DNA from 3 places in the Vibrio aquimaris genome. Region 2 is predicted to be linked to each of the others. Evidence: predicted binding sites of a transcription regulator. Region 2 holds the regulator's gene; each other region holds the start of a gene.
The links. Region 2 encodes MetJ, which represses methionine synthesis genes. Its sites were predicted from a motif close to TTAGACNTNTANANGTCTAA; they were not measured.
Positions count from the first base shown of each region.

Region 1: a site for MetJ is predicted at 4,004-4,023, ahead of metK (methionine adenosyltransferase). Genes of this name have one in related genera too.
Region 3: a site for MetJ is predicted at 2,862-2,881, ahead of metN (methionine ABC transporter ATP-binding protein MetN). Genes of this name have one in related genera too.

Region 1 covers NZ_CP045350.1:410,085-417,322, forward strand. The annotation lists gene rsmE (16S rRNA (uracil(1498)-N(3))-methyltransferase) at 1-229, opposite strand, end outside; gene FIV01_RS02000 (LysE family translocator) at 539-1,150, shown strand; gene FIV01_RS02005 (SprT family zinc-dependent metalloprotease) at 1,165-1,653, opposite strand; gene FIV01_RS02010 (DUF2189 domain-containing protein) at 1,718-2,515, opposite strand; gene metK (methionine adenosyltransferase) at 2,774-3,928, opposite strand; gene tkt (transketolase) at 4,236-6,230, shown strand; gene FIV01_RS02025 (LysR family transcriptional regulator) at 6,531-7,238, opposite strand, start outside.
Region 2 covers NZ_CP045350.1:206,303-213,540, forward strand. The annotation lists gene FIV01_RS00960 (bifunctional aspartate kinase/homoserine dehydrogenase II) at 1-732, opposite strand, end outside; gene FIV01_RS00965 (O-succinylhomoserine (thiol)-lyase) at 729-1,898, opposite strand; gene metJ (met regulon transcriptional regulator MetJ) at 2,117-2,437, shown strand; gene FIV01_RS00975 (malic enzyme-like NAD(P)-binding protein) at 2,574-3,848, opposite strand; gene rpmE (50S ribosomal protein L31) at 4,088-4,306, opposite strand; gene priA (primosomal protein N') at 4,591-6,789, shown strand; gene cytR (DNA-binding transcriptional regulator CytR) at 7,035-7,238, shown strand, end outside.
Region 3 covers NZ_CP045350.1:752,935-760,172, reverse strand. The annotation lists gene treB (PTS trehalose transporter subunit IIBC) at 1-623, opposite strand, end outside; gene treR (trehalose operon repressor TreR) at 813-1,760, opposite strand; gene FIV01_RS03480 (MliC family protein) at 1,808-2,116, opposite strand; gene gmhB (D-glycero-beta-D-manno-heptose 1,7-bisphosphate 7-phosphatase) at 2,168-2,719, opposite strand; gene metN (methionine ABC transporter ATP-binding protein MetN) at 3,033-4,067, shown strand; gene FIV01_RS03465 (methionine ABC transporter permease) at 4,057-4,734, shown strand; gene FIV01_RS03460 (MetQ/NlpA family lipoprotein) at 4,767-5,576, shown strand; gene upp (uracil phosphoribosyltransferase) at 5,648-6,274, opposite strand; gene purM (phosphoribosylformylglycinamidine cyclo-ligase) at 6,452-7,238, shown strand, end outside.

The DNA.
Region 1 (7,238 bases), 200 kb from region 2:
GGGATTCGCTGCTTCGCTCGATGCGCTCAGTAAGCTCTACTTGAACGGCCTTTTTGGTGACTTCTGTGATGACAGCGGGAAACTCTGCCCCTAGTCCATCAAAGAGTGTCACTTGCTGTTCGGTTTTCATGCGCAGAACTCTTCCCACATGGCCTGCTGCATCTTCGCTTAGGTTTAGGTTTCCGAGCTGAGTGATTGCTTGAGGGTGATAAATTCGTGGGATTCGCATCAGGGTAAATATCCGGAAAAGAAGTAATTTAACTCCTAACATGGATGCGTTAGAAGTAAAAAACAAGGGGGAAGGGCGTAGAAATAGGAGCCGTAGGGATAGCTTTATTCTCGAGCTATACAAAAACATGGCTTTCCTTTAGCCATTAAATCCAGTATGACAAAACCAATCGATTAAGTGGTAGTTCAAATATTTAAATATCAAGTCTGTTAATTTCAATGGCTTTACATAAAAATAAGACGTAAATTTAAGCAATGGGTGATGCTGATTACGGGTGTTGCAATCATTGCTAACTGATATGAGTAATATATGGAAAGTTATATTCTTTATGTGTGCCTAGCTGGAGCGACTATATCTCTGCCTGGACCAGCTGTCATGCTTACGCTCAATAACTCGGTACAAAAAGGTCGTAAAAAAGCATTGAGTGGAATATTTGGAGTAGCGACCGCGATTCTTTTTATTTCTGCTATCTCTGCGACTAGTCTGGGCGTGATATTGACTCAATCTGCTTTTGCTTTCAGCCTAATTAAGTTTTTTGGTGCTATGTACTTATTATATTTAGGCGTGAAAACGTGGCGCGCAAAGCCTTCATTTGAAGTTACGCTTGGTTCTAGTCATCATTCTTATTCTCGGTGTTTTTGCGAAGGATTCTTGGTTTCTATTTCAAACCCTAAAGCTATCGTATTTTTTATGTCGGTGTTTCCACAGTTTATAGATGCATCAAAAGATCACACCATTCAGTTGCTTGTAATGTCGGTGACATTCAGTTGTCTCGTAGTCTTGATTCACAGTGTTTATTCTTTTATTGCGCACAAGGCTAAGAATAAGCTTTCAACGGAAAAAAATAAGCTGAGAATGAACAAAGTTAGCGGTGGGGTTTTTGTTGGCTTTGCAGTGGGCTTAGCGTCATCAAGTAGATAACTAGCGTTAAATAGTTATGACCCCATGTAAATTAATGTTTGTTGGCAGATTTTGCAGCTATACGAATTGTGATTGCGCTGAATTTTATTGTGGCGACGTATGGTGAGTGGGTGGATCTGACATCCGCATTGGTATTGATAGATTTTTCCTTGCACTGAATCTAGAGCAAAATCGTGAGTGGTGTTGGCGCTGACACCAAATACGGATGTCATTATGTTCTGCCACTCTTTTCCATGGGGTTTGACTCTGCCATATACCTGATAGGTAATAAGATGAGCAACTTCATGTGGAATCACTTCCTGTAAGAAGGCTTGTTGGTTCTCTATGAAAAGAATGGGATTTAAACGGATTTCATTTAGCTGTAAGTACGCTTTTCCCGCTGCTTTGCCTTTGAGTCGATACTTGATTGTTGGCATGGCAAAGGAGTGCTGAAAGTGCTGCTGAGCTATGACTACATACTTTGCCATAATTTGTTGTGCGCGATAGCTAAGTTCTTTGTCCACATCGACTCCCAATAAATTCGCCCCAAGTCATGGGGCGAATAGTATAACGAACAAAGCAAGAGTACTAATGGTGCTTTTTCCTTATTGCATCATGGTAAGCATGCCAGGTTCCGTAACCTAGAATGGGTATAGTGAAAAACATGCCTATCCCGTAGGTCGCAAATCCAATTAAAATCCCACCACAAATAATACCAGCCCAGACAATCATGGCTGGAATGTTAGATTTGACAGCGTTAAAGCTGGTAAACACTGCCGTCATCATGTCGACTCTGCGCTCCATCATCAGCGGAATGGAAAAGGCTGAAATACTAAATACGATGGCCGCTAAGACAAATCCAACAAGCGAACCTATGACAAGGAAAGGCAGAAAATCGGTAATAGGGGCACCTTGGACAGAGGGATAAAGAGCATGAAGAAGGGCAGCAATCCGCATCCAGAAAATCATACATACTGCGAGCAATACAGCAAACGCCCATTGTGACGAAGAGTTACGCCCAATGGCTTTCATTGAGTGTAACAGCTTTGGCTTGTGACCTTTTTCCAGTTCCCAAGCTGCATCATAGAGTCCTAAAGCAAGGAAGGGACCTATCAATCCGTACACAATTAAACTTGGCATTACGACCAGATGTGTACCTTGCCACTGAACAAGTAATACGATTCCTATTGCTGCGGCCATAAAACATAAACCATAAAATCCGCTAATTAGAGGAGCACGTATAAAATCTTGTAAACCGAGTGATAACCAATGAAAAGGCGCCGATACATTGAGTTCATTACATGGGATTGTGCGCGCATATTCACTGTCTGGCACGGGTTGTTGTTTTTGATCTATATCTTCTTGTTGGTTCACCGTACGAGGCATATATCCTCCTTGATCGATTCTCAGTCATAGACCACTTTTCTTTGAAAGTGGCGTGTTGGAACACGATGCTCGGCTTTGCGACCGCTGGTTAAGCTGCGCATCTGTAACTTGTAGGTTAAGAAATTACCATTCGTTTCTTAACCTTTTGTTAACTATTGACCCCTTAACAAAAAATTACAAATTTGCTTATTGCTTTTTGTGGCATAAAACAAAGGGCTTCTGGATATCCAGAAGTCCTTTGTTAATAGGTAAATTAGATTAATTTAGGCCTGCAAACTCACGCAGTAGCACTGCTTTATCTGTCGCTTCCCATGGAAATTCTTCACGACCAAAGTGACCGTAGGCTGCAGTCTTTTTATAAATTGGTTGAAGAAGATTAAGCATCTCTTGGAGACCGTATGGGCGCAAATCAAAGTGTTGACGAACCGCTTCGACAATGACTTCCTTAGACACTTTTTCTGTGCCGAATGTTTCCACCATAATCGACGTTGGATCGGCAACGCCTATGGCGTAAGAAAGCTGAATTTCACAGCGTTCTGCTAGTCCAGCAGCAACAATATTTTTTGCTACATAACGTGCTGCGTATGCAGCACTGCGGTCTACTTTAGATGGATCTTTACCTGAGAATGCACCACCGCCATGTCGGGCTGCACCACCATAAGTATCGACAATGATTTTACGACCCGTTAGACCACAGTCACCCATAGGTCCACCGATAACAAAGCGGCCTGTTGGGTTGATGAAGTAATTGGTATCTTTGTTTAACCATTCAGAAGGAAGAACAGGTTTGATGATCTCTTCCATTACCGCTTCACGAAGCTCAGGTGTAGAGATTGATTCACTGTGTTGAGTTGAAAGTACAACTGCATCAATACCTACGATATTGCCTTGATCATACTGGAACGTAACTTGAGACTTAGCATCAGGTCTTAGCCAAGGTAGAGTGCCGTTTTTACGTACTTCGGCTTGTTTTTGAACCAGAAGATGAGAGTAAGTGATAGGAGCTGGCATTAACACATCGGTTTCATTGGTTGCGTAACCAAACATGATGCCTTGGTCACCGGCGCCTTGCTCTTTAGGGTCGCTCTTATCGACACCTTGGTTAATATCTGGCGATTGCTTACCTATGGTGTTTAGAATGGCACAAGAATCAGCATCAAAGCCCATTTCTGAGTTGATGTAGCCAATCTCACGAACGGTTTGACGAGTTAACTCTTCGATATCTACCCATGCTGAGGTTGTGATTTCACCACCCACCATCACCATGCCAGTTTTGACATAAGTTTCACAAGCAACGCGAGCTTTGGGGTCTTGTTCAATAATCGCATCAAGCACTGCATCAGAAATTTGGTCTGCAATTTTATCTGGATGACCTTCTGATACTGACTCAGAAGTAAACAGGTGTTTAGCCATGATAGCTCCGCTTTAATTTGGGATAGTGAATGAGCTTATTCACTAGTATAGAATAGGTTCAATAATAGTAGGTGTATCTACTTCTAGACGTCTATTTTAGTTTTGCTAGTGCTAATTTCAAGCTTTTTTTACTATTTCATATTCAATTGTTTGCTTTTATTATCCAGATATTGTTGATTATTATATTAGTTTTTAAAGTTACTAGAGAGTGTGTATTAGTCAGTAAAACGTTTGCAGTGGCCTGAACGCTTTGAGAGAATAAAAGACATTCAAATCTGTTTTTCGCTTAATGCACTCAGGAGCAAACATGTCTTCCCGCAAACACCTAGCTAACGCTATTCGTGCCCTTAGCATGGACGGCGTACAACAAGCCAATTCTGGTCACCCAGGCGCCCCAATGGGCATGGCGGATATCGCTGAAGTTCTTTGGCGCTCACATCTAAATCACAACCCAGCAAACCCTGAATGGGCCGATCGTGACCGTTTCGTACTGTCGAACGGCCATGGCTCTATGCTGATATACTCTTTGTTGCACCTTTCAGGCTACGCGTTGTCGATTGATGAGCTGAAAAACTTCCGTCAGCTGCATTCTAAAACCCCGGGTCACCCAGAATATGGTTACGCACCAGGTGTTGAAACGACTACGGGGCCTCTTGGCCAAGGCATTACCAATGCAGTCGGTATGGCCCTTGCGGAAAAAACGCTAGCGGCGCAGTTTAACAAGTCAGGCCATGACATTGTCGATCACTACACCTACGCCTTTATGGGCGATGGCTGTTTGATGGAAGGGATCTCGCATGAAGCGTGTTCTTTGGCGGGTACACTAGGTCTTGGTAAGCTTATCGCGTTTTGGGATGACAACGGCATTTCAATCGATGGTCACGTTGAAGGCTGGTTCTCTGATGATACGCCTAAGCGTTTTGAGTCTTATGGCTGGCATGTTATTCCAGCGGTTGATGGCCACGATCCTGAAGCGATCGATGCGGCGATCAAAGCTGCGAAAGCCGATCCTCGTCCAACATTAATTTGTACTAAAACCATTATTGGTTTTGGTTCACCGAATAAATCAGGCTCTCACGATTGTCACGGTGCTCCGCTTGGCGCTGATGAAATTGCGGCTACTCGCAAGCAATTGGGTTGGGAACATGGTCCATTTGAAATCCCTGCGGATGTCTATGCCCAGTGGGATGCCAAAGAAGCTGGCACAGCCAAAGAAGCAGCGTGGAATGAAAAATTTGACGCTTATGCTGCAGCTTACCCAGCAGAAGCGGCAGAGCTTAAGCGCCGTCTAAATGGCGAACTGCCTGCTGAGTGGGAACAAAAAACCAGCCAAATCATCGCAGATTTGCAAGCTAACCCTGCCAATATTGCTTCACGTAAGGCGTCGCAAAACGCGCTGGAAGCCTTTGGTCAAATGCTGCCAGAATTTTTGGGCGGCTCTGCCGACTTAGCGCCTTCAAACCTCACTATGTGGTCTGGCTCTAAGTCAGTATCGGCGGAAGATGCATCAGGTAACTACATCCACTACGGCGTGCGTGAATTTGGCATGACAGCCATCATGAATGGTATTGCTTTGCACGGCGGCTTTGTCCCTTACGGCGCGACTTTCCTTATGTTTATGGAATACGCACGTAATGCGATGCGTATGGCCGCATTGATGAAGATCCAAAACATTCAAGTCTACACGCACGACTCGATTGGTTTAGGTGAAGATGGCCCAACACACCAACCTGTTGAGCAAATGGCTTCATTGCGCATGACGCCAAACATGAACACATGGCGTCCGTGTGATCAGGTTGAATCTGCTGTGGCTTGGAAACTGGCGATTGAGCGTAAAGATGCGCCAACTGCTCTGGTCTTCTCTCGTCAAAACCTCGCGCAGCAAGAGCGCAGCGCAGAGCAAGTGGCGAACATTGCCAAAGGTGGTTACATCCTAAAAGACTGCCAAGGCCAGCCAGAGCTTATTTTAATTGCCACAGGTTCCGAAGTAGAGCTTGCAGTTGACGCTGCCGCTGAGCTAAGCGCGCAAGGTACACAAGTACGCGTGGTGTCTATGCCATCGACTGATGCCTTTGACAGACAAGACGCAGCGTACCGCGAAAGCGTTCTACCATCAGATGTGACAGCGCGTGTGGCTATTGAAGCGGGTATTGCTGACTTCTGGTACAAGTATGTTGGCTTTGACGGCCGCATCATAGGTATGACAACCTTTGGTGAATCAGCACCAGCAGGCGAGCTATTTAAGATGTTCGGCTTTACCACTGAAAATGTGCTGAACACAGCGAAAGAATTACTCGATTAATTCATCTTGCGCTAAACAAAGCCTCGCGATGCGGGGCTTTATGGTATGAGGAGCAAGCCGCTGTTTTCAACTTTCACAGAGATATGATCGTTATTCGGAGCTTCTAAAAAAGTATCTGCTAGCTGCGAATCAAATAGGCTTGCGAGAAAGGTATTGAGATTGGCTGATTGGGCATTAACCATCTCATCTAGAATATCATTGTACCGAATGCTGAGCTATTATGGGGTGTATTTACATAATAAATAAGCCTTCCTCTGCAGAGTTTGTGCCTATATGATGGTATAACTATACACATAGTGTCTATGTGATTTTTCTTAGTTGCCTCTCAATAAAGTCTGTGCAAATTGTCGTGTTCAGAGGAGGCGTGCTACCATAATTGTGCACTGCATACACAGGAACTGCTGAAAGCGTATACCCAGGGTACACGTTTTCTAACTCACCTTTACGTTGAAAATTTTCGAACATAAATTCCGGAATCAGCGCCATGCCTGCGCCAGCTTTAACCATTGCAATGACTGAATGTACAGAGTCATTAAAGCGACTAGCCTTCATTGACACATCAATACTATGGCTTGAAGACGAATGCTCCAACGTATAATGAATGGATTTACCCTCCCAGATATTTGCGACATAGTCACATTTGTGTAGTAGTGAAGGGTTCTTTATGAGTTGAGTTATGTTTAAGTCGTGATTTTGAATATATGTAGGGCTTGCACAAAGAACTTTTTTTAAGCTACCAATTCGGCGTTGTTTATAATCACTTGATGGCAATCCTCCGAGATGGATCGCAATATCTGCACCTGTTTCAAACAAATCAACACTGCCATCATTAGCCAAAATAGTTGGAACTAAATCTGGATAAATACTTACCAAATGTCCAATAGCGGGCGATACAACTGGCTCTATTAGCGCATGAGGTGAACTGATCTTAACGCTTCCCTTTGGCTCAATTTGACTCACTCGTGCGACATCCCATGCTTCATCAACAAGAGCGCTTATTCTTTTACA
Region 2 (7,238 bases):
AAGCAAAGGTAGTAGACAGGCATCGGAAACTAAACGAGGGTCTGCGCTATAGACACCGGCCACATCGCTCCATATGGTTACCTTCGAAGCTTCTGCTAAAGCGCCAATGACGGTTGCGGAGTAATCGGAACCATTTCGACCGAGTAATACAGTATGGCCTTGCCCATCTTGAGCCATAAAACCAGTAATAACAATACGATGATTGATATGCTGGGTGAGTGCCTCTTTGAGCAAAGGGTAGGAGTCGCCTCTGTACACCTCTGGCTGAGTTCCAGCTTGTGCGCGAAGAAATGCTCGAGAATCTTGAGTAACTGAGGGCATTCCATTTTGATTGAGTAAGCTTGCAAGCAAGCGCGCCGACCATGTTTCTCCATGACCAAGCACTGAAGCTCTTTGCGCGGCGCTTAAAGGCGCTATTAGCTCTCCTAGGGTGCTAAATTCATCATTTAGAGCTGAGATAAGCTCGTTTTGTAACTCGCCTTGCAGTAGATCTGTGACCAACTGGGTTTGGAACTGCCTCAGGGATTGCAGGATTTCGTGGGCGATACGGCCATCTTTGTTTAGAGCATCCAAGAACTCAATCAAGCGATTGGTTGTCTTTCCAGCTGCTGAGACAACGATGAGATCATCGGGGTTGGAGTACTCTTTGAGTATCTTGGCTACTCGGCGGTAACAGTCAGGGTTTGCGAGACTGCTTCCGCCAAATTTATGCAATTGTCGCGACGGGTTCATCGATGCAACTCCTTGGCTTTATTAAATGCTTGCTCCAAATCGTTAATGAGATCATCTGCATCTTCCAACCCAACCGATAAGCGCAAGAGTTGTTGTGATACCCCTGCTTTTTCAAGCGCTTCTTCGCCCATGGCTCTGTGAGTCATAGAAGCTGGGTGACAAATAAGGCTCTCGACACCTCCGAGAGATTCAGCCAAAGAGAATAATTGTAGTTCACCAACGAAATACTTAAGCTGCTCAAAACTTCCTGAAAATTCAAAGCTGAGCATAGAACCAAACCCTGATTGCTGTTTCTTGGCAATCTCATGGCCTGGGTGCTCTGGTAAGCTAGGATGATAGATTTTTCCAACCAGGGATTGCGATCTCAGATAGGCCAAAATGTGGTTAGCACTGTCTTCATGGACTCTCATCCGAGCCGCAAGAGTTCTGATTCCTCGTAAGGTCATATAGCTATCAAAAGGTGTACCTGTCGCGCCAATACAATTGCCCCACCAAGCTAAATCTTCACTATCCTTTTCATTTTTTGTAATAATGACACCACCAATCACATCGGAATGACCATTGATATATTTTGTGGTGGAGTGAATCACGAAATCGGCGCCCAGTTCCAACGGCTTTTGGAATATGGGGGTTAAAAAGGTGTTATCTACGGCTACCTTTGCGCCTGCTTGATGCGCTTTCTCACACACCTGTGCAATATCTACGACCCGCACCAAGGGATTTGATGGTGTTTCTAAAAGGACGAGCTTGGGTTTTTGTTCAAGGGCTAAATTGAGGGCTTGAGTATCTGATTGATCGACGAAAAGAACGTTGAAATCCCCTTTTTGAGCTCGTGTGTTGAACAGTCGATAGGTTCCACCATAACAATCATGCGGCGCAATAATAAGATCATCTGGTCCAAGAAATGCGGAAACCCATAAATTAAGCGCTGAAGTGCCGCAATTGGTGACTACGGCGCCGGCGCCAGATTCTAATTCAGAGAGAGCTTGTTCTAATAGCCCACGGTTGGGGTTGCCTGAACGTGTGTAGTCATATTTTGGCACCTCGCCAAAGGCGGGAAAACCAAAGTTTGTCGAGAGATAGATAGGCGGTACGACAGCATGATGCTGAGTATCTGACTCTATACCTGTACGCACTGCAATTGTGGCTGTTTTAGGGCGGCTCATAAGTGTTTCCTTTCGAACAGTAGTGACCTCTTTGGAGATAACACTATACCTTTTCGTGGATGTTAGAGATATGTTATTCCAATCAACTCTTTTTACTTTACCTTGAGTTTTTTTGGACGTCAATATATCCAGACGTCTATATGTCTTTGCTTGTGGCCATAAATCCCGCTAAAATTACCTTTTGTAATTTTATACATAATCAAACATAAAGGTGCGCAATGGCAGATTGGAACGGTGAATACATAAGCCCGTATGCTGAACATGGGAAGAAAAGTGAGCAAGTAAAAAAGATAACAGTTTCTATCCCACTGAAAGTACTAAAGGTATTAACGGATGAACGTACCCGTCGTCAAATTAATAACCTGCGCCATGCGACCAATAGTGAGCTGCTTTGTGAGGCCTTCTTGCATGCCTATACCGGTCAGCCGCTACCAACGGATGAAGACTTAAGAAAAGATCGCCCTGATGATATTCCAGCTGAAGTGAAAAAGTTGATGACTGAGATGGGCATTGCTTTTGAGTCTTATGATGAAGACTAGCCAGAACAAGATACTTGCGTTGCCAATGTTTATATCGTCAATCAGATGATAGGCTGATCGTCATTTCATTATGTCTAGAATAGAAAAAGCCGCTGACTGGGAAGTCAGCGGCTTTTGTTCAAAGCAGTATCATCTATTACTGCATATAGTTCTTTGGCATATCGATACGAGCGACGCCTGATTCTACAGCTGCGTTTGCGACCGCTTTGGCGACTTTTGGCAACAAGCGAGGATCCATAGGCTTAGGTATTATGTATTCTGGTCCAAACTCAAGCTTATCGACTCCAGCCGCTTTTAATACTTCAGCGGGTACGGCTTCTTTAGCCAGATCTCGGATAGCCTCTACCGCAGCCAGTTTCATTGCGTCGTTAATTTCGCTCGCTCTTACATCTAGAGCGCCGCGGAATATAAATGGGAAACACAGCACATTGTTGACTTGGTTCGGGTAGTCGCTGCGTCCGGTCCCCATGATGAGATCGTTACGCACTTGATGAGCAAGCTCTGGTTTGATTTCAGGATCTGGATTAGAACAAGCAAATACAATCGGCTTGTCTGCCATTAACTTAAGTGCTTCAGGTTCAAGTAGGTTTGGCCCAGAAACCCCAAGGAAGAGATCCGCACCTTCAATCACATCTTCGAGAGTGCGTTTATCTGTGTTGTTGGCAAACAACTGTTTGTATTGGTTAAGGTCATCACGACGAGTATGAATCACGCCTTTGCGATCTAGCATGTAAATCTTTTCTCGCATAGCGCCGCACTTTATCAAAAGCTCCATACAGGCAACCGCCGCCGCCCCTGCACCTAAACAAACAATAGTGGCGTCTTCGAGTTTCTTCCCTTGTAACTCGATGGCGTTAAGCATGCCTGCAGCAGTGACAATGGCCGTTCCATGTTGATCATCGTGGAAAACAGGCACATCACAGCGTTCAATAAGCTGCTTTTCGATTTCAAAGCAGTCAGGAGCTTTGATGTCTTCTAGGTTTATGCCACCAAAGGTATCTGCGATGTTGGCAACAGTATCAACGAACTCTTCAATAGTGCGGTGTTTCACTTCGATATCAATTGAATCTAAACCTGCAAAGCGTTTGAATAATAGCGCTTTCCCTTCCATGACAGGTTTTGAAGCAAGAGGTCCTAAGTTACCAAGGCCTAAAATGGCAGTGCCGTTTGAGATAACAGCAACCATATTGCCTTTTGCTGTGTATTTATAGACATTCTCAGCATTTTGCGCAATTTCACGCACAGGCTCAGCAACACCGGGGCTGTATGCTAGCGATAGGTCAGCGGCGGTTTCTGCTGGTTTTGATAGCTCTACAGAAATTTTGCCTGCTGTTGGGTAGGCGTGGTAATCCAAGGCTTGCTGACGAAATTGCTCTTCAGGAGAAAGTACTTGGTTGTTGTCATCGGACATGGGGGTAGACACTCATTTTAATAATAATTTAGATAGGGAAAAATCATTCTAGATTAAGTCAGTCAAGCTGCAAAGGCGAGAGAGCAAGCTAAATTAACAAATCTGGTTAAATGATAGGAGATAAGACCAGATAGTGAGAGATAGCTCAACTGAATGATTGTATGGAACTGCTAGTGAGCTGGGCTGTGACAGTAAACAAAAAAGGACGCCACAGCGTCCTTTTTACTTCTAAGACAAAATTACTTCTTAGAAGCAAGAGCACCAAAGCGTTTGTTGAAGCGATCAACACGGCCACCAGTATCAACGATACGTTGCTTACCAGTGTAGAATGGGTGACATTTGTCACATACATCTAGGTGGATTGACTCTTTAGTTAGAGTTGAGTTGAACTCAAAAGAGTTACCGCAAGAACAAGTTGCTTTAACTGCTTTGTATTCTGGATGGATACCAACTTTCATGGAAAACCTCTAAATATAGGCCGTGTCGCTATCCGATTCTATGCCGGACACCACACGTAAGTTAATAAAATTTTACCTTGGACACCGCCTGACCATACAAGCCATATCACTAAGGCGCGACATTCTAATCAATAGCTGATCTATGATCAACCGATTTACGAGTGAAAGTGCTACTTTTTTAACCGCAGACTAGAACCAATTCAATCAAATAGACGGTGTTTCTTTCCCGTTGGGCGGTTTTCACATAGACTAGACTGGTTTTTTTGAGTTGGTGTTAATTCGATATGCGCCCGACGATTGTCCGAGTAGCCTTGCCTGTCCCTATAGATAAGCAGTTTGACTATCAGATCCCTTCTGGTGTAAATCCAGTTGTTGGTGGCAGGGTGTCGGTGCCGTTTGGGCCGAAGACAATGATTGGCTTGGTCACCGAATTGGACGACAAGTCTGATTTCGACTTTGATAAGCTTAAAACGATCAAACAGGTATTGGATACTGAGCCTGTGTGGCAAGCTAACCTATACGAACTGCTTTTTTGGTGCAGTCAGTTTTATCAGTATCCACTGGGTGAGACCTTATTTAACGCTTTACCTGCTCAGTTACGTAAAGGAAAACCAGCCGCTTTTACCCCATTAATTGAGTGGCATTTAACTTTGGAAGGTCGTGAACAACTCTCGCGCGGATTTGGGCGTGCCATTCGACATGCTCAGGTGATGCAAACCCTTTCTTGTGGTCCTACTTTTCATCAAGATTTCATTGACCAGAATATTACTTCCAGCGTTTTACAAAAGTTAGAGCAAAAGGGGTGGATTGAACCAGCCGAATGCATACCAAAGTTTCATTTGCCCGATAATGTTGAAGCGCAAGTTGATAAGCCAAAACTCAATCAAGAGCAAGCCATTGCTATTGCTAGCGTAAATAATCACCAAGGCTTTGGCTGCTTTTTACTAGAGGGTGTGACGGGCTCTGGTAAAACAGAAGTTTACCTTAACCTTATAAAGCAAGTACTCGAGGCTGGAAAGCAGGCTTTAGTTTTGGTGCCGGAAATTGGGTTGACGCCACAAACCATCAAGCGTTTTAGGAAACGTTTCAACCTTCCTGTTGAGGTGATTCACTCAGGCTTAAACGATAGTGAAAAGCTAAACGCATGGTTAAGTGCGAGAGATAAAATTGCGGGAATTGTTATCGGTACTCGCTCCGCTTTGATGACTCCTTTTGCTGATCTTGGCATTATCATCGTTGACGAAGAGCATGATGTTTCCTACAAGCAGCAGGACAGCCTACGCTACCATGCGCGTGATGTTGCGGTGATGCGAGCAAGTAAAGAGAATATACCCATTGTGTTAGGTTCAGCGACCCCAGCATTGGAAACGTTACACAATGCCTTGTCTGGCAAATACCATCATTTGATACTGTCGACGCGCGCAGGAAAAGCTTTGCCTACGGTCAATAAAGTCATCGATGTTAAAGGTCAATATTTAGATAGCGGACTTTCTGCAGCGTTGATTGCTGACATGCGAAGACATCTTGAATCAGGCAATCAGGTGATGCTATTTCTCAATCGCCGAGGCTATTCTCCTGCCTTGATGTGTCATGATTGTGGTTGGATAGCAGAGTGTAAGCGTTGCGATGCTTATTATACCTATCATCAATCGACTGATGAAGTCCGTTGCCACCATTGTGGCTCTCAGCAAGCAACTATCAGGCAATGTCCTAATTGCTGCTCTTCCCAGTTAGTAACAGTTGGCGTTGGGACTGAGCAGCTAGAAAAGCAGCTATTGGCGCTTTTTCCTGACTTTAAAACCATACGTATTGATCGCGATAGCACTCGGCGAAAAGGGAGCTTAGAAGCCGCCTTAAACTCAATCAGCAAAAAGGAGTTTCAGATTCTTATTGGAACTCAAATGCTGGCCAAGGGGCATCACTTCCCAGATGTGACTCTTGTCGCTTTACTGGACGTTGATGGTTCTCTTTACAGCAGTGATTTCAGGGCACCCGAGAGATTGGCTCAATTATTTATTCAAGTCGCGGGACGGGCAGGGCGTGCCAGTAAACAAGGGGAGGTGATACTTCAGACTCATCACCCTGAGCATAGCCTACTGCAAACCTTGCTTACCAAAGGCTATCGGTATTTCGCTGAGTTAGCATTGCAAGAACGAAAAGGCTCACATTTGCCACCCTATTCGTTTTTAACTTTATTCCGTGCAGAGGCGAATCAAGTCCAGCTGGTTGAAGATTTTTTACGTCAAGTGCGTTTTACTCTCGAAGGACATCCTCTTTTTAAGGAACATTGCCAGATTCTCGGACCTACTCCAGCGCCGCAAGCTAAAAGGGCAGGTAAGCATCGCTGGCAACTCATGCTACAGGTAACAAGTCGTCCCATCATGCAAAAACTACTTTTCAGTGCAAAGCCAGCGATCAATTTGTTACCGAATTCGAAAAAAGTGCGTTGGTCGATTGATATTGAGCCGCAAGATTTAAGCTGATTTCAGCTTTTTCATTTAATTGTGATTCACATCTCGAAGCTAGTCTGATTTTTGTTAATCACCCCGTAATATTCTGCGCTGAAATGAATAAACTATGAATTGATTTTAATAATTTATTTTAATGATACGCGGTAGATAAACGATTTGTCTGGAAGATAGTCGTTTTGATGGAGGGCAGTCCATCACTATCGATTAAGGTAGCGAGGCCGCTACCATGTTTGGAAAATAAAGAGGGTAATAAATTTATGGCGACAATGAAGGATGTTGCTCAGCTGGCTGGCGTTTCAACTGCGACTGTATCGCGTGCGCTAATGAATCCGGAAAAAGTATCTTCAGCCACAAGGAAGCGAGTCGAGGATGCGGTGTTAGAGGCAGGGTATTCACCTAATTCTCTAGCACGTAATTTACGTAGAAATGAATCTAAAACCATCATCGCGATTATTCCTGAT
Region 3 (7,238 bases), 550 kb from region 2:
CCGATGAGATAAGCATTCATCAGTTGTGGAGAAACTAAGGTAACACCGAGGGTAATGCCCAAAATGGGCGTCCCGCCAAGCTTCTTAACCGTTGACCAACACACGCCAACAGGAAGAAAGAAGAAAATAGCTTCGCCAATTAACCATAAAAAGCTGTGCACTGTTGCCCAGAACTGGCTAATTTGGGTCAAAGATTGCCCATCAAACATCTTGATGTCGCCAATCACATTACGGAAACCTAAGATCAAACCACCGGTAATGATTGCTGGCAGAAGAGGAACAAAGATTTCAGCAAGATGTGAGATACCGCGCTCTAATAGATTCATGTTCTGACGAGCCGCTTGCTTAGCTTCATCTTTAGACGCACCAGATTGCCCAGAAAGCTCAATCAAAATCTTATACACTTCATCAACATCAGTGCCAACGACAACTTGAAACTGACCAGCGTTGGTAAAGCACCCCTTAACTAAAGACAGCGCTTCCAGTGCTTTAATATCTGCTTGGCTGGTATCATTTAAAACAAAACGAAGGCGCGTCAAACAGTGGCTTACACTCGCGATATTATCTCGCCCACCCACATTCTCTATTAGATCCTCGACCTCTTGCCGTAAAATCTTGCTCATAGTTTATCCACCCTGAATTGGACTTTTACTTTACACAGAGTAAATGACTCCGCGCTATGAATATAATCTTTGGGAACATTCCCAATGTGGGAAACATAGTGTCAAATCTATCGACAAATATAAATGGGAACGGTCCCATTAATTGAATAAGATCACAGTATAATTTAAAAATATATAATAATAAGTAAGTTAGCTGAGAATTGGGCTTTGAGTGAGATGTTCTGGGTCAGTCTCTCCATTAATATGAGAAATCAAAAGATTAGCGGCTTTTTCCCCTGCTTTGGCATAACCAGGATCAATACTGAAGACATTAGGGAAAAGGAAAGATAGCAATTCACTGCCTCCAACTCCAGTGACCATGACATCCTCACGACCAAGCTCCTGAAGACGTTTAATGACTCCAAGCGCTAGAGTATCGCTTGCGCAGCTGATAGCTTGAGTCTCTTGGGTAAGGACTTGATCAACCAATTTATACGCACTTTCAAGGTTAAGTTGTCCCGTTTGATAGTTAGCAATGCGTCCGTTTTGGTCACACCAGCTAAGATACGATTCAAGGCGTAAATAACCAGTGGTTTGGTCGCAAGGATCAACGCCAATAAAGGCGATATCTCTGGCACCTTGGCGAGCAAGATGTTCTAGGGCTAAACGGATTACCCCATCATTGTCATAATTAATCGACGAGGTGGCTTTCGTATCCATGGCAATTACGACAGATCTGCCCTGCCAATTGGCTAAACGTTCAACATCAAAGTCACTGAAACCAAAAACAATAATGCCGTCAACATTGCGTTTACCAAGTACATCGAGGTGTTCATTCGCTAAACGGCGGTTCAGCTGGCTTTCCATAATGACAGCATCATAGCCACTGCGATAGAGAACCTGAAGCATACTGCCAACCGAACGATTTTCAGAAGGAGAGTCCAAGCGGGAAATAATAACGCCTACCACTTTTTGACTGCCCCCTCTCATGGCCTGAGCCGATTTAGAAGGAACATAACCGGACTCTTCAATCACACGCTCTACTTTTGCCCGCGTTTCGGGCTTTACCTTAGGGTCGTTGGTGAGAACACGAGATACAGTGGATTTTCCTACACCAGAAAGTTTGGCGATATCAAGGATAGTCAGTTTTTTACTCATAATGGCTTGTGAACAATTCCTTACGGAACATCAAATAGTTAAGACAACTATATTCTACATCCCTTATAAACTTCAGATCCAACTTCCAAGCGTGCATGTTCACCTTTCGTGTGCAATACAATAGAATTAACCTTGGTTTTTTCATCACCAGTTTGAACGTACTTTACCCCAGACCCGGCGGGAACTTGCATCAAAGTGTATTCTTGATTACCAACTCTTAAAACAGCCGACTCATGACCTTTCGTGTAAGCCACATCAAACTCTTTATCTGCTTGGCAATGGTAAGTCACATACGAGGTGCTACATGCTTGTAGCATCATAACCAGCCAAACGCTGCTAAGTACTTTCACATTCATTATTTTTTACCCAATAAAAAGGCCACAATATATGGCCGTTAGCTTATTGCTTTATTTACCTAAGTAGTCAGGAACTTCTCTGAGACTATCCAGCACCACAGAAGCCAAAGCTTGTCCCTTATCAGTAACAGGTTTACCAGTGCGAACCAATATACGAGTGTCTACTCCAGCAGATTGCGCAGCCATCATATCTTCGGCTTTATCACCGACCATCACTGACTTTTCCATATCAATATCAAGATAATCACGCGCCGAAATAAACATACCAGGTTTGGGTTTTCGACAATCACAATCCTGCTGGTACTTGCCTTGACCATGTTCTGCATGATGAGGGCAATAATAGAAACCATCGAATTCGACGCCATTATCAACGAAATTCCAGTCCATCCACTGGGTCAGCGATAAAAAGCGATCTTCGCTGAACTTACCACGAGCAATGCCAGATTGATTAGTGACTAGCACTAACAAATAACCCATTTGTTTGAGTTTTTTGGTTGCTTCAAACACACCTTCAATAAACTCAAAATCATGTTCATCATGCACGTACCCGTGATCGACATTAATCACACCATCACGATCTAGAAAGACAGCAGGTTTTGCCAAAATTAACTTCTCTTTTTTACTATTGCTCACTTGTCTTTCACGCATACATTCTGCTTGAAAGGCCAACACATGCCTGAATTATTGCACGCTTTATTTCATTCAGCACTATCTAATTCCACTTGGTTTTGATGAAAAAAGGTATTTAGACGTCTAGACGTAAAAATATCTATTGACACATTTAGTATGAAACCATAGCATCTGTGATCTGTATGGCGTAGTACCAAACTATCGACTTTTGATTGGGGTTTGCTACCTTTCGAACATAAGCTATGTTCAAACGTCAGTTGACCTTAACCTGAGCGCGGATTTCTCGATGATTGAAATAAATCAAGTAAACAAAGTATTTCTGCAAGGAAACAAAGAAATACATGCCTTAAAGGATATTAATCTTAATATTCCTCAAGGCACCATATTTGGTGTAATTGGCTCATCAGGAGCAGGGAAAAGTACGCTGATTCGCTGCGTTAATATGTTGGAAGCACCAACTTCAGGCTCCATCGTTGTCGATGGCGTCGATTTAACACAATTATCTAAATCGCAACTGAGTGAAACACGCCGCAATATCGGTATGATTTTCCAACACTTTAATCTGCTTTCATCAAGAACAGTATTTGACAATGTTGCCTTGCCACTTGAGCTGGCTGGCAAAGAAAAAGCACATATAAAGAACAAAGTCACTGAGCTGCTTAAACTGGTAGGCTTAGCCGACAAGCATGAAAGTTACCCTGCAAATTTAAGTGGCGGTCAAAAACAACGTGTCGCCATTGCGAGAGCACTGGCAAGCGATCCCAAGGTATTGCTGTGTGATGAAGCCACCAGCGCACTTGATCCCGCCACCACTCAATCAATCTTAGAGCTGCTAAAAGAAATTAATCGTAAGCTCAATATTACTATGCTCCTGATTACCCATGAAATGGATGTGGTAAAAAGCATCTGCCATGAAGTAGCAATTATTGGAGGCGGAGAGCTGGTCGAAAGTGGCTCTGTGGGAGAGATCTTCGCTCATCCGAAGACCGAGCTCGCCCATGAATTTATCCGCTCTACACTTGATCTTTCAATACCGGAAGATTACCAGGCACGCCTTCAGTCAACTCGCGTTGAAGGCAGCTATCCGCTGGTTCGCCTCGAGTTTACCGGTGCGACCGTTGATGCACCAGTGATGAGTCAAATCGCGCGTAAATTCAATATTGATGTCAGTATTCTTAGCTCTGATCTCGATTACGCTGGCGGGGTTAAATTTGGCATGATGGTCGCAGAACTGTTTGGCAATGAAAGCGATGATAAAGCCGCGATTGAATTTCTTCGCGCGCACAATGTAAAAGTCGAGGTGCTAGGTTATGTCCTTTGAAACTCTGTCACAATGGCTAAACCTAAATAGCCAGCTTTTAATCAATGCAACGGGTGAGACTTTATACATGGTTGCCGTTGCTGGTATTGTCGGTTTTGCGCTCGGCATTCCGCTAGGCGTTATCCTGCATACCACCAAAAAAGGCGGATTACTGGAAAATACCAAATTGAACCGTATGCTAGGCGCTATTGTAAACATAGGTCGCTCAGTACCCTTTCTTGTGCTTATGGTTGCCATTATTCCAGTTACAAAAATTCTAGTTGGCACCTTTATCGGCACAACGGCTGCCATTGTCCCACTGACCATAGGGGCTATCCCATTTGTTGCTCGCCTGATTGAAAGTGCATTACTGGAAGTGCCAACTGGCTTGGTTGAAGCGGCTCAATCTATGGGGGCCACTCCCCTACAAATCATTAGTAAAGTACTGCTACCAGAAGCTCTTCCCACTATAGTTAACTCAGTCACGATTACACTGGTCACTTTAGTGAGTTATTCAGCAATGGCAGGAACCGTCGGTGGCGGCGGGCTTGGTGATGTAGCGATTCGCTATGGATTTCATCGCTATGATGTGGTGATCATGGCGGTAACTGTCGTTATGTTGATTGTTTTAGTACAGATTATTCAATCGATCGGTGATGCACTTGTACGCCGTGTCGATCATAGATAAGCATATTTGAATTGAAGTTAAGGAGTAAAGTCATGAAATTTGGAATTAAAGGCCTACTTGCCACGGCTGTCGCCGCCTCAGCGTTGGTATTGGCAGGATGTGGTGACAAGCAAGACAACGCAAATAAAATAAAAGTAGGTGTCATGGCCGGTGCCGAAGCTCAGGTTGCAGAAGTCGCGGCAAAAGTCGCTAAAGAGAAATATGGCCTTGAGGTGGAGCTGGTCACTTTTAGTGATTATGTTACTCCTAACGCTGCGCTGGACGATGGCTCAATTGACGTTAACGCGTTTCAGCACAAACCATACTTAGATCAGCAAATCAAAGATCGCGGTTACAAACTATCAATTGCTGGCAACACCTTTGTTTACCCTATCGCTGGCTACTCTAAGAAAGTGAAATCGGTTGATGAGATTATTGATGGTGATCGTATCGCAGTCCCTAACGATCCAACCAATCTTGGCCGCTCGTTACTGTTGCTTGAGCAACAAGGCATTATTAAATTGCGTGAAGGTGTTGGGCTACTTGCAACCGTTCGCGATATTACCGAGAATCCAAAAAATGTCACTCTTGTTGAGCTAGATGCAGCGCAGCTTCCGCGCTCTTTAGATGATGTAACTTTGTCTGTAATCAATACAACGTATGCCAGCTCTATCAAGTTAACACCGCAAAAAGACGGCATATTTGTTGAAGATAAAGAATCACCATACGTGAACCTAGTGGTAGCACGCGAAGATAATGTCAACGCTGAGAATGTGCAGAACTTCATCAAGTCTTACCAAACTGAAGAAGTCTACAGCGCAGCCTATAAGATTTTCCAAGGCGGCGTAGTCAAAGGCTGGTAATAGCGTAAATAGATTACAGTAACGATGTAAAAAGGGAGCCATGGCTCCCTTTTTGTTTAACTTACTTACATTTATTTCGTGCCGAAAATCTTATCGCCCGCATCGCCTAAACCTGGCACGATATAACCTTTATCGTTAAGTTTTTCATCGATAGCGGCAGTGTAAAGCTCAACATCTGGGTGAGCTTTTTTAAGCGCTTCAATGCCTTCAGGTGCTGCAACCAATACCAAGACTTTAATCTGGTTACATCCCTTTTCTTTGAGTAAGTCAATGGTAGCGATCATGGAGCCACCTGTTGCCAGCATAGGGTCTACTACCAAAGCGATTCGCTCATCAATATTAGAAGCCAGTTTGTTAAAGTAAGGCACTGGTTCAAGCGTTTCTTCATCACGGTAAATACCCACTACGCTGATGCGAGCGCTTGGTACATGTTCAAGCACACCATCCATCATGCCCAGACCCGCGCGTAAAATAGGCACTACAGTGACTTTTTTACCTTTAATTTGATCAACTTCTACTGGGCCATCCCACCCCTCGATGGTAACTTTTTCCATTGCAAAGTCTGAAGTTGCTTCATAAGTCAGCAAACTGCCCACTTCCGTTGCAAGCTCACGAAAACGCTTTGTACTGATATCACCTTCTCTCATCAGGCCGATTTTATGCTTAACCAGAGGGTGTTTTACTTCAACAACTTTCATTTCCATCTCCGAGTATTTAGGTAAAATTTAAACAAACCTGCGGATTATAAATGATTTCGCTGGGTAATTCTTGAGTTAGAACAAAAGAAAAACCCACGCAAACGTTTGCCATATAGTATTGTCCGCTGTTAGAATAGCGCCGATTTCATATCCAATATTAAAACTGAGGACTTGCTTGTGAGTGCTGATAACACTTCTCTTAGCTATAAAGACGCTGGCGTAGATATCGACGCGGGTAACGCTCTAGTTGACCGTATCAAAGGGGCGGTCAAACGTACTCGTCGCCCTGAAGTCATGGGAGGCATTGGCGGTTTTGGTGCGCTGTGTGAATTACCAACCAAATACAAGCAACCTGTACTTGTTTCCGGCACAGATGGCGTAGGAACCAAACTACGTCTTGCATTGGATATGAACAAACATGACACCATCGGCGTCGATCTTGTCGCGATGTGCGTTAATGATCTGATTGTACAAGGTGCCGAGCCATTATTTTTCCTTGATTACTACGCAACAGGAAAATTGGATGTCGATACTGCGGCAGACGTTGTCTCTGGTATTGCTGAAGGCTGTGTCCAAGCTGGATGTTCTCTGATCGGTGGCGAAACCGCTGAAATGCCCGGTATGTATGAAGGCGAAGATTACGATGTGGCAGGATTCTGTGTTGGTGTGGTTGAAAAAGCCGACATTATTGATGGCACAAAAGTGGCGGCTGGTGATGCCCTTATTGCGGTCGGTTCAAGTGGTCCACATTCAAACGGTTACTCTCTGATCCGTAAAATCATTGAAGTGTCTGGCGCAGATACCAGTCAAGAACTTGAAGGCAAAACCATAGGCGAGCACCTTCTCGAACCTACGAAAATTTACATCAAATCTGCGCTTAAAATGATCGAAAAGCATGATATTCACGCAATTTCTCATATTACTGGTGGCGGCTTTTGGGAAAACATCCCACGCGTTTTACCAG